DNA from 4 places in the Secundilactobacillus malefermentans genome. Region 3 is predicted to be linked to each of the others. Evidence: predicted binding sites of a transcription regulator. Region 3 holds the regulator's gene; each other region holds the start of a gene.

Region 1 (2,207 bases), 800 kb from region 3:
TCTTCCGTTCACCCTTTGCCACCTGTAAAATAATGGGTAGTAAATGCGTTTCCGGATTATGGTCCTCACCAATACTGCCATCGGGCTTTGCACCCGCAACGTTAAAGTAGCGAAGTGCCACAAACTTAATGCCGTAAGCCTCGTTTGCCCAACGAACGATTTTTTCCATGAGGAGTTTGCTTTCGCCATATGGATTAGTTGGGACTTTAGGGTCGCTTTCCTTAATCGGAATTTGACGGGGCTCACCATAGACGGCCGCCGTTGAAGAAAAGACCAAGTTGCGAACGTTATTTTTATTCATCGATTCGAGCAACTTCACGAATCCGACCGTATTATTATCAAAATATTTAAGTGGATTTTTCATCGATTCCGGTACGATTGAAAAAGCGGCGACGTGAATGACGCCCGTAATGGATTCATTCTTAAAAACGCTATCCATAAATGCTTCATCGCGAGTGTCACCTTCATAAAAGGTGGCCTTTTCATTCACAGCTGCCTTGTGGCCGGTTGATAAATTATCAACCACCACAACTTTTTCATTTTGTTCGATAAGCTGGTCAACCGTGTGTGATCCAATGTAACCAGCACCTCCAGTAACGAGTATTGACATTAAATAAATCCTCCTAGTGATGTTGAATCTTTAATTCTGGCCAATCTTGCTGCCAGTTTTTTTCGTTTATCCTATCTAAGTATACCTCTTTCCGTTTTCGGTCGCAGGCAAACGATGGACTAGGAATGACGAGCAAGTCAAATAGCACGGTTATCCCCAACGGTGCCACTAATTGAACTTCCTCTTTATCATCCAAATAAGCACCCACCGCAGTGCACGCTTCTGGGAAGTGGGCTAACGCATCTGGCGCTGATTTAAAAGGTGCCATATCGTCAAAATTATGGGTGTTCATGTACACCTCGTTCTTTGCTTCCCACTTAACTTCCGGTAGGCTTTCACTTAACTCTTTTTCGATTTTGCGGTTGTCATCATACGCTAACGTTTTATCATAAAAAACAACGTCCACGTCACCGGTTGATTCGACATGTCGATTGGTTATCTTGTTCCAGGCCAATCGGCGAATTGCGCCCGCTGCAATCATTCCCTGTTTTAGATGCAGCGACTGGACTGCACGCAATTCAGTCATCAGCTGCGTGTCTCCCTTTATCCAGGCCTTGAGCTTTCTTTCATAATTTTCCATCTAATTATCCCCTTAATAATTAGTTATTTGTTGTACCTCATTCTAATCCATTTTCGGAATAAAAGGTTAATCTTTAACGCCCTATTTGAAATAAATAAGTGAAGCCTCTATAATGATATTGTAATCGTTTTCACAATTTAAGGAGGCTTCATTATGGCAAGAGAATTTGCAAGTCCTGCTCACTATGTTCAAGGTAAAGGCGTTTTTAAGGATCCCAAGAAATACCTAGAACCATTGGGAAAGAGTCCGCTACTTCTTTGCGACAACGTGGTTTATAAAATCGTTGGTCAAGAGTTGAAAGAGACGCTTGAGTCCGAAAAGTTCACTGTCAAACGGGTCTCATTTGTCGGTGAAGCCTCTGATGAAGAAACTGCCAGAGTCGTTGGCATTGGCCAGGAGCACCAAAATGACTTTATCATTGGTCTTGGTGGCGGTAAAACCCTGGATTCAGCAAAGAACATCGCTGACGAATTGCAGATTCCAGTTGCTATTTTACCAACAGTCGCCTCAACGGATGCGCCCTGTTCCGCCCTTTCCGTCATGTATACACCAGATGGTAAATTTAAAAATTACGCTTTCTACTCAAAGAACCCGGACCTTGTCCTTGTTGATACCGAGGTGGTCAGTCACGCCCCCGTCCGTATGCTCATTTCCGGAATTGGTGACGCAATGGCCACTAACATCGAAGCCCAAGACGTCGCCCGCGGTTATAACAAATCAATGCTCGGTGAATCGCCAACTTTGGCATCCCTCGCAATTGCGCAAACCTGTGCGGACAATTTGTTCAAACATGGCGCTCAGGCGGTCGCTGCTGTTAGAGGTCAGGTTGTGACCTCATCACTTGAGACCGTTGTTGAATCAAACACGTTACTCAGTGGTTTAGGATTTGAAAGTTCAGGATTAGCTGCCGCCCACGCCATTTACGATGGCTTTACCGCATTAACTGGCGAAAGTGAAAAGTTGATGCATGGTGAAAAAGTTGCGTACGGCTACCTTTGCGAATTAATGCTCGATAAC
Region 2 (2,207 bases), 740 kb from region 3:
AGCTGGAAATACGGCCACTTACGTTCATACAAATATTTCAGATAGTAAACAAGTACAAGCACTCATAAAGTCAACAGTTGATACTTATGGAAAATTAGATGTAGCAATAAATAATGCCGCTCTAATGCCTGACAATGCACCCGTTACAGAATTTGACGAAGACTATTGGGATAAGTTAATTGCTGTTGACCTTAAGGGAACTGCTCTCTGCTTGAAGTACGAGCTTCAGCAGATGATTAAGCAAGGAAACGGTGGATCAATTGTTAATATTTCCTCTGTATCTGGCTTCCGACCACAACCAAATAATCTAATTTATGTCGCAGCCAAGCACGGCGTTCGTGGCATGACCAAGGTTGCTGCTCTAGAGAACGGAAAGTACAACATTAGAGTTAATAGTTTAGCACCCGGGGCGATTGATACGCCAATGCTGCACGACTCTTTGAAACTAACTGGTCAAGATCCTAAAGAATTGGCAAATGCACTAAGCGAACTCGGACGATTTGGTGATCCACGTGAGATTGCTCAAGGTAGTCTATATCTTGCTTCAGATATGGCATCATATGTGACAGGAACAACACTTGCAGTTGACGCAGGATTTACAAATATGTAATCCTCAAATACTAAAAACGGATCAATTCTTCCTGAATTGGTCCGTTTTTCATGAGAGATATTAGTTATTGAGAAGACATTATCTACGTTACTCAGTAATCTGCATTAGTATTGCCATATTCAGTTTCAAACCTGAGATTCGATTTTGAAATCGTTTACAAATCCCCCAATCTGTCCAGTAACTTCACTTAAATCTTTCATATAATATACCTGTGAATAATTTATCAAAGTGAGGGATAACTATGAAAATTAAAGCAGCAGTTTCACTCGTTCAAGATGATCCACTGGTTATGAAGACGGTGGATTTAGATGATCATTTAAACGGACACGAAGTTTTAATCAAAACAGTTGGTAGTGGTATTTGTGGCGCGGATATTTCTGAAACCCACGGAGGACCTACTGGATACGCCCCTATTCCAATGATTATGGGTCATGAGGGTTCTGGGATTGTTGAAAAAGTTGGTAGTGATGTCGATGAATTCGTTCCCGGCGATCACGTCGTTGTTTCGTATGCGAGTTGTGGCACCTGTAAACAATGTGTTGAGGGTCGCCCATATGCCTGCGAACGGATGAATGAGCTTAATTTCGAAGGTAAGGATATGGATGGCGGTACCCGCTATTCACTAGAGGGCAAACCACTTAGCTCCTTCTTCCAAGCTTCCTCATTTGGCGACCATATGAAAGCTTTAGACCGGAACGTTGTTAAAGTAGATAAGGATGTCGATTTAACAATTCTTGGACCATTAGGATGTGGCCTGCAAACTGGATCTGGCACAGTTTTGAATTCCTTAAAACCTGCTCCGGGTGAAGGAATCATCATCTTTGGTACAGGTACAGTTGGCTTAGCAGCCATCATGGGTGCCAAAGTAGCTCACTGTGATCCAATCATCGCCGTTGATGTGTTTGATAGTCGTTTGGAAATGGCTAAAGAACTTGGCGCAACTCACGTAATTAATAGTAAAAATATTCCGGATGTGCCAACCGAAGTTCAAAAGATTGCCAAAGGTGGCGTCGAATATGGTGTCGTTTCAGCTGGCGTCAACGGTTTGGCTGAACAAGCTGTTCGTTCAGTTGGAATCCATGGCGAAGTTGCCATTGTTGGTGGCGCTATTGAAGGCAAATTCAACATGGCAATGGATTTCTTGGTTCCCGCCAAAACGGTCAAAGGTGTTCTTCAGGGAGACTCACTTCCAAAGATTTACATCCCCCGTTTAATCAATTTATACAAACAGGGACTATTCCCATTTGATAAACTCGTTAAATTCTATGATTTCGATGACATCAATCAAGCGATGGAAGATTCCTCGAATGGCAAGGTCGTCAAACCAATTCTGAAGATTGCTGAAGTTTAATTAAATAAATCTCGTCCATAATTTGTGATGGTCAGAAAAGTGCTGATAGCCTCCTTTTCTGGCCATTTTTTGTATTCGTCAATTAGGGTAAATTTCAAGAAACTAAAAGTAGCCCCAGCTAAGGTGCTGGAGATGAGTGGCGCATTTATTTTCGAAGTGTGGCTAAGTTGCATGATCCTAATGTTAAAATCACGTAAAATTGTCATAAACTCATTGTCCAACTTTGCCCAAATTAAAAGTCGAAAT
Region 3 (2,207 bases):
CAGTAACGATAGCTTGCGTTAAAACAGTGGCCGTTGTTGTTCCGTCACCAGCAATATCGTTCGTCTTTGAAGCAACTTCAGCAACTAATTTAGCACCCAAGTTTTCGAAATGATCCTTTAACTCAACTGCCTTTGCAATCGTTACACCATCATTAGTAATGGTTGGGTTACCGTAAGATTGTTCGAGCACAACGTTACGTCCCTTAGGACCAATGGTTGTCTTTACTGTGTTTGCTAATTGATCAACACCACGTAACATAGCGCTACGAGCGTCTTCAGAGAATTTTATTTCTTTTGCCATTTATTTTCACCTCATCAATAATTTTTTATTATTCTACAATCGCAATGATATCTTTGCCATGAACAACTAAGTATGACTTGTCGCCATCTTTGACGTCAGTACCTGCATACTTGTCAAACAAAACAGTGTCTCCTATTTTTACATCGGGCGCAATTTCTTTGCCACTTTCCAGTAAAGTACCTTTGCCGACTGCAACTACTTTTGCAGTTTGTGGTTTTTCTTGCGCATTACTTGCAAGGACAATGCCACCAACAGTTTGTTCCTCTTCTTCTTGTGCCTCTAAAACGACACGATCACCTAATGGTTTTAACACGTGAATCCCTCCAATAAAGCTTTTTTATGTTTTTTTGTACTGTTAGCACTTGAATACTTCAAGTGCTAATCACAATTACAACTATATGATTTTTTATATCATAATGCAAGTCATTTACTCCGCAAAAAAAGTGACGTTGCCATTGCAACATCACTTTGAAATTAAGACTGATAATTATCTAGGAAGTAAATGAGTGTTTGTAATTCATTCGTCAAATCAACGTTTTGAACTCGGACATCATCTGGCACTGTCACTCTGAGAGGTGTAAAGTTTAAGATTCCTTTTACGCCACCCTTAACGACATCATCCGTCACTGATTGTGCAACGTTAGACGGAACAGTAATGATAACCACTTCAATTTGTTGGTCTTTTAATTGTTCCTGTAATTGATTCATTGGATAAATTGGAACGCTACTTTGAATAGTATTAACAATATCCTCTTTTACATCAAAGGCAGCACTAATTCGAACGTTACTATTTTGGTGGAAATTAAAGTTTAGAAGTGCGTTCCCTAAATTACCAACACCAATAAGCGCAACGTTTGTTAACGTGTCTTGGTTTAAAATTTTCTTGAAGAACTCAAGTAATTTTTCAACATCATAACCGTAGCCACGTTTACCTAAAGCCCCAAAATATGAAAAATCACGGCGAATCGTAGCCGAATCAACCTTAACTGCTTCTGATAGTTCCGTTGAAGAAACCCTCAGCTTATCTGAATCCTTTAAAATATTTAAATAACGATAATAAATGGGTAACCGTTTGGCAGTTGCCCGTGGTATTTTGGTTTCACTCAAAATGTTTCCCTCCTTGATTATTCCATCACCCTATACGATTTGGCTGATTACTTAATTAGATTGTGAATTTATATTTCCTAGTTATTGTAGCATAAACGCCCTTCTTGTGAAATGATTTGCAAAATTTTATCTGAATCCCCTGTCTTATAGGTAATCAAATATGATAAAATAGTTTCACTATACACGAAAGGTTGATGGCAATTATGCTCCTACAAGTTCAACACGTTACTCGTCGATTTGGCGCGGATCCCTTATTTGAAAATGTAAACTTAGATGTGCCAGATAATGGAAGAGTTGCGTTAGTTGGCCGAAACGGTGCAGGTAAATCAACCTTAATTCACATTATTACCGGTGAAGAGGCTCCAGACGAAGGTCAGGTGACGATGAAACGTGGCTTAACTATTGGCTACCTTGCACAGGATACGGGTCTTGATTCTGATAAAACCGTTTGGGAAGAAATGCTAAGTGTCTTCGCTGGTCTCATTGAAATGGAAGCCAAGATTCATCAATTAGAAGCCAAGATGAGCGATCCGGAAGTCATTCAGAACGAACAATTATTTGAAGAGACTTCCGTACAGTACGACCATCTACAGCATGAGTTTCGCGAACAAAACGGCTTTGGCTATCAAGCTGAAATTCGTGGCGTCCTTCATGGATTCGAGTTTGATGAATCTTACTACGACCGTAATATTACAACGTTATCGGGTGGGCAAAAAACACAACTTGCCCTTGCGAAACTTCTACTGGAAAAACGGGACCTCCTTATTCTTGATGAGCCTACCAACCATTTGGATGTCGA
Region 4 (2,207 bases), 940 kb from region 3:
TTCCAGGATTAATCTTACCGTTCAATACAGCGTCTAACAAAATAGCATTATCATGAGTTGTAACAGCAGCAATTCCACCACGAAGTCCGGTATTGCGCCAGAACAAGTCATTTGTATTCATAGTTGGTGTTTGAGGAATTCCCACTCGACCAATAACAGCTCCTGGACGACCGACTTTAACTGCGGTTTCCACGGCCAGCTCATTGCCGACACATTCAAGTACGGCATCAGCACCACCATTAGTCATTTCCAAAACTTTTTTCACTGCATCGTCGCCACGTTCTGCAACAATGTCAGTGGCACCAAATTCTTTAGCAAGTTTTTGACGATCTTCATGACGGCTCATGGCAATAATCCGCTTTGCGCCGCGAAGTTTAGAAGCAATTACACCACAAAGCCCAACGGCACCGTCACCCATAACGACTACAGTGTCACCTTCTTTAACCTCTGCGGTAGCAGCAGCATGGTAACCCGTTGCCATAACATCAGCTAAGGTCAACAGATTATTCAACATGTCATCTGAATAGTCGCTAGGTTTGCCAGGAACGGGAACCAAGCCCCAGTTGGCGTTAACGTAACGTAAATATTCAGCTTGATAGCCGTTGTTAACATTTTCTGGAACATCCATACAGTCACCATCGAAGCCGGCTAAACAAGCAGCACAGTGACCACAGCCATGGGTGAAAGGTACGATAACAAAGTCACCGGGTTTCACATTCGTCACTTCACTACCAACTTCTTCAACAATGCCGATTGCTTCATGACCCACTCGTGAACCTGATGGCATCTTATTAATACCACGGAAGAACCATAAATCTGAACCACAAACACAAGCTCTAACAATTTTAATAATCGCATCTCCGGATAATTGAATCTCGGGTTTAGCGACCTCGTGAATTTCTACTTTTCCAGGTTCCATAAAAGCTGTTGCTTTCAAAAAATCATCTCCAAATTTTATTGTTAAATTTCACACATTTGTATCATATACCCTGAAGTACACTTCAAGGCAATCCTTTTTTTAATCATCTGGTTTCTTGGATCTAATACCAGCGATTCTGATAATAAAAATTTATGAATAACGTCCGAGTCCATCAAGTGTCTTTTTGCCAAGTCGTACAAAAACAGCCCCAGACTTTATCGTCCGAAACTGATTTATACTATATTAATCTGATAACGACAACACCCAAAATCATTGTTATTAAACCAATAATTTGAATGGGCGTGATTGGGTTTCGTTTGGCATCTAACCAACCAAATTGGTCAATCAATAAACTGCCGGCCATCAAACCGATTAGGACAATGACGACGGCAAGACCGGTTCCAATCGTTGGTGCCAAATAGGCATTGCCAAGTACATATAGCGAGCCAATGACGCCGCCAATCCACATCCACCAGCGATGCTGATCTGTGGTTTCCTTGTAACGAACTTTTGGCCGCATGATTAAAACGATGATAATCAATAGCACCGTCCCAATCAAGAATGAAATAAATGCGGACTTTATCGCGGAACCGACAACAATTCCGAGATGCCCATTTATCGCCGTTTGACTAGCACTCAACATCCCAGCAAAAACACCCCAGAGTCGCCAAAGCCAACTATTCAGTCCATCTTTTCCACTCCCCTGAACATCTGCCTTTGCCTGAACATCGACCAATGCCTTTCGACTTTCAAGATAGTTTGGTAATGCAACCGTGACAATCACACCGATTAGTACCAGGAGTGCACCCAATCCCCGGCTAACCGTCAGGCGTTGAACGGCAGAACTAAACCAACCACCATTATCAATTAAAAGCCCCATCAAAATTTGTCCTAAGACCGGGAAAATAACCGTTTGAACGCTGCCGATTTTGGGAAATAGCAGAATGTTTGACGTTAGATAAATCACTCCGAAAACGCCACCTAGCCAAAGCCACCAAGGTTGACTGGAAATTGTTGTCATTCCAACGATTAAAACTTGCCCCGACGCAACCACGACAATCGCCAGAAAAATGGTCCCAATGATAAAGGAAATCAATGACGATAAAAATGGCGAACCAAATGCATCCCTTAATTTCGAATTAATGGTCGTTTGGATGGGCAATCCGAACCCAATTGTAAGGCCGATTATGATAGCTATCATTAGTTCTCCTCCGTTATGTTCGACAATTAGGTTTCCTGTTCATTATAAGCCCTAATTTACTATTATCCTGATTACTTACCTTCCTAA

What was found. Region 3 encodes Rex, which represses fermentation and respiration genes when NADH is low (regulators of the CRP and FNR family bind a similar motif). Its sites were predicted from a motif close to TTGTGAANTANTTCACAA; they were not measured.
Region 1: a site for Rex is predicted at 1,309-1,326, ahead of FGL90_RS03640 (glycerol dehydrogenase). Genes of this name have one in related genera too.
Region 2: a site for Rex is predicted at 753-770, ahead of FGL90_RS03935 (NAD(P)-dependent alcohol dehydrogenase). Genes of this name have one in related genera too.
Region 4: a site for Rex is predicted at 958-975, ahead of FGL90_RS02290 (zinc-dependent alcohol dehydrogenase family protein). Genes of this name have one in related genera too.

What each region holds. Positions count from the first base shown of each region.
Region 1 is NZ_CP042371.1:738,055-740,261, forward strand. Features, by position in the region: gene galE (UDP-glucose 4-epimerase GalE) at 1-610, opposite strand, end outside; gene FGL90_RS03635 (nucleotidyltransferase family protein) at 624-1,190, opposite strand; gene FGL90_RS03640 (glycerol dehydrogenase) at 1,344-2,207, shown strand, end outside.
Region 2 is NZ_CP042371.1:798,590-800,796, forward strand. Features, by position in the region: gene FGL90_RS03930 (SDR family NAD(P)-dependent oxidoreductase) at 1-610, shown strand, start outside; gene FGL90_RS03935 (NAD(P)-dependent alcohol dehydrogenase) at 852-1,961, shown strand; gene FGL90_RS03940 (TetR/AcrR family transcriptional regulator) at 1,958-2,207, opposite strand, start outside.
Region 3 is NZ_CP042371.1:1,539,673-1,541,879, reverse strand. Features, by position in the region: gene groL (chaperonin GroEL) at 1-301, opposite strand, end outside; gene groES (co-chaperone GroES) at 330-614, opposite strand; gene FGL90_RS07470 (redox-sensing transcriptional repressor Rex) at 776-1,408, opposite strand; gene FGL90_RS07465 (ABC-F family ATP-binding cassette domain-containing protein) at 1,609-2,207, shown strand, end outside.
Region 4 is NZ_CP042371.1:453,798-456,004, forward strand. Features, by position in the region: gene FGL90_RS02290 (zinc-dependent alcohol dehydrogenase family protein) at 1-937, opposite strand, end outside; gene FGL90_RS02295 (DMT family transporter) at 1,158-2,120, opposite strand.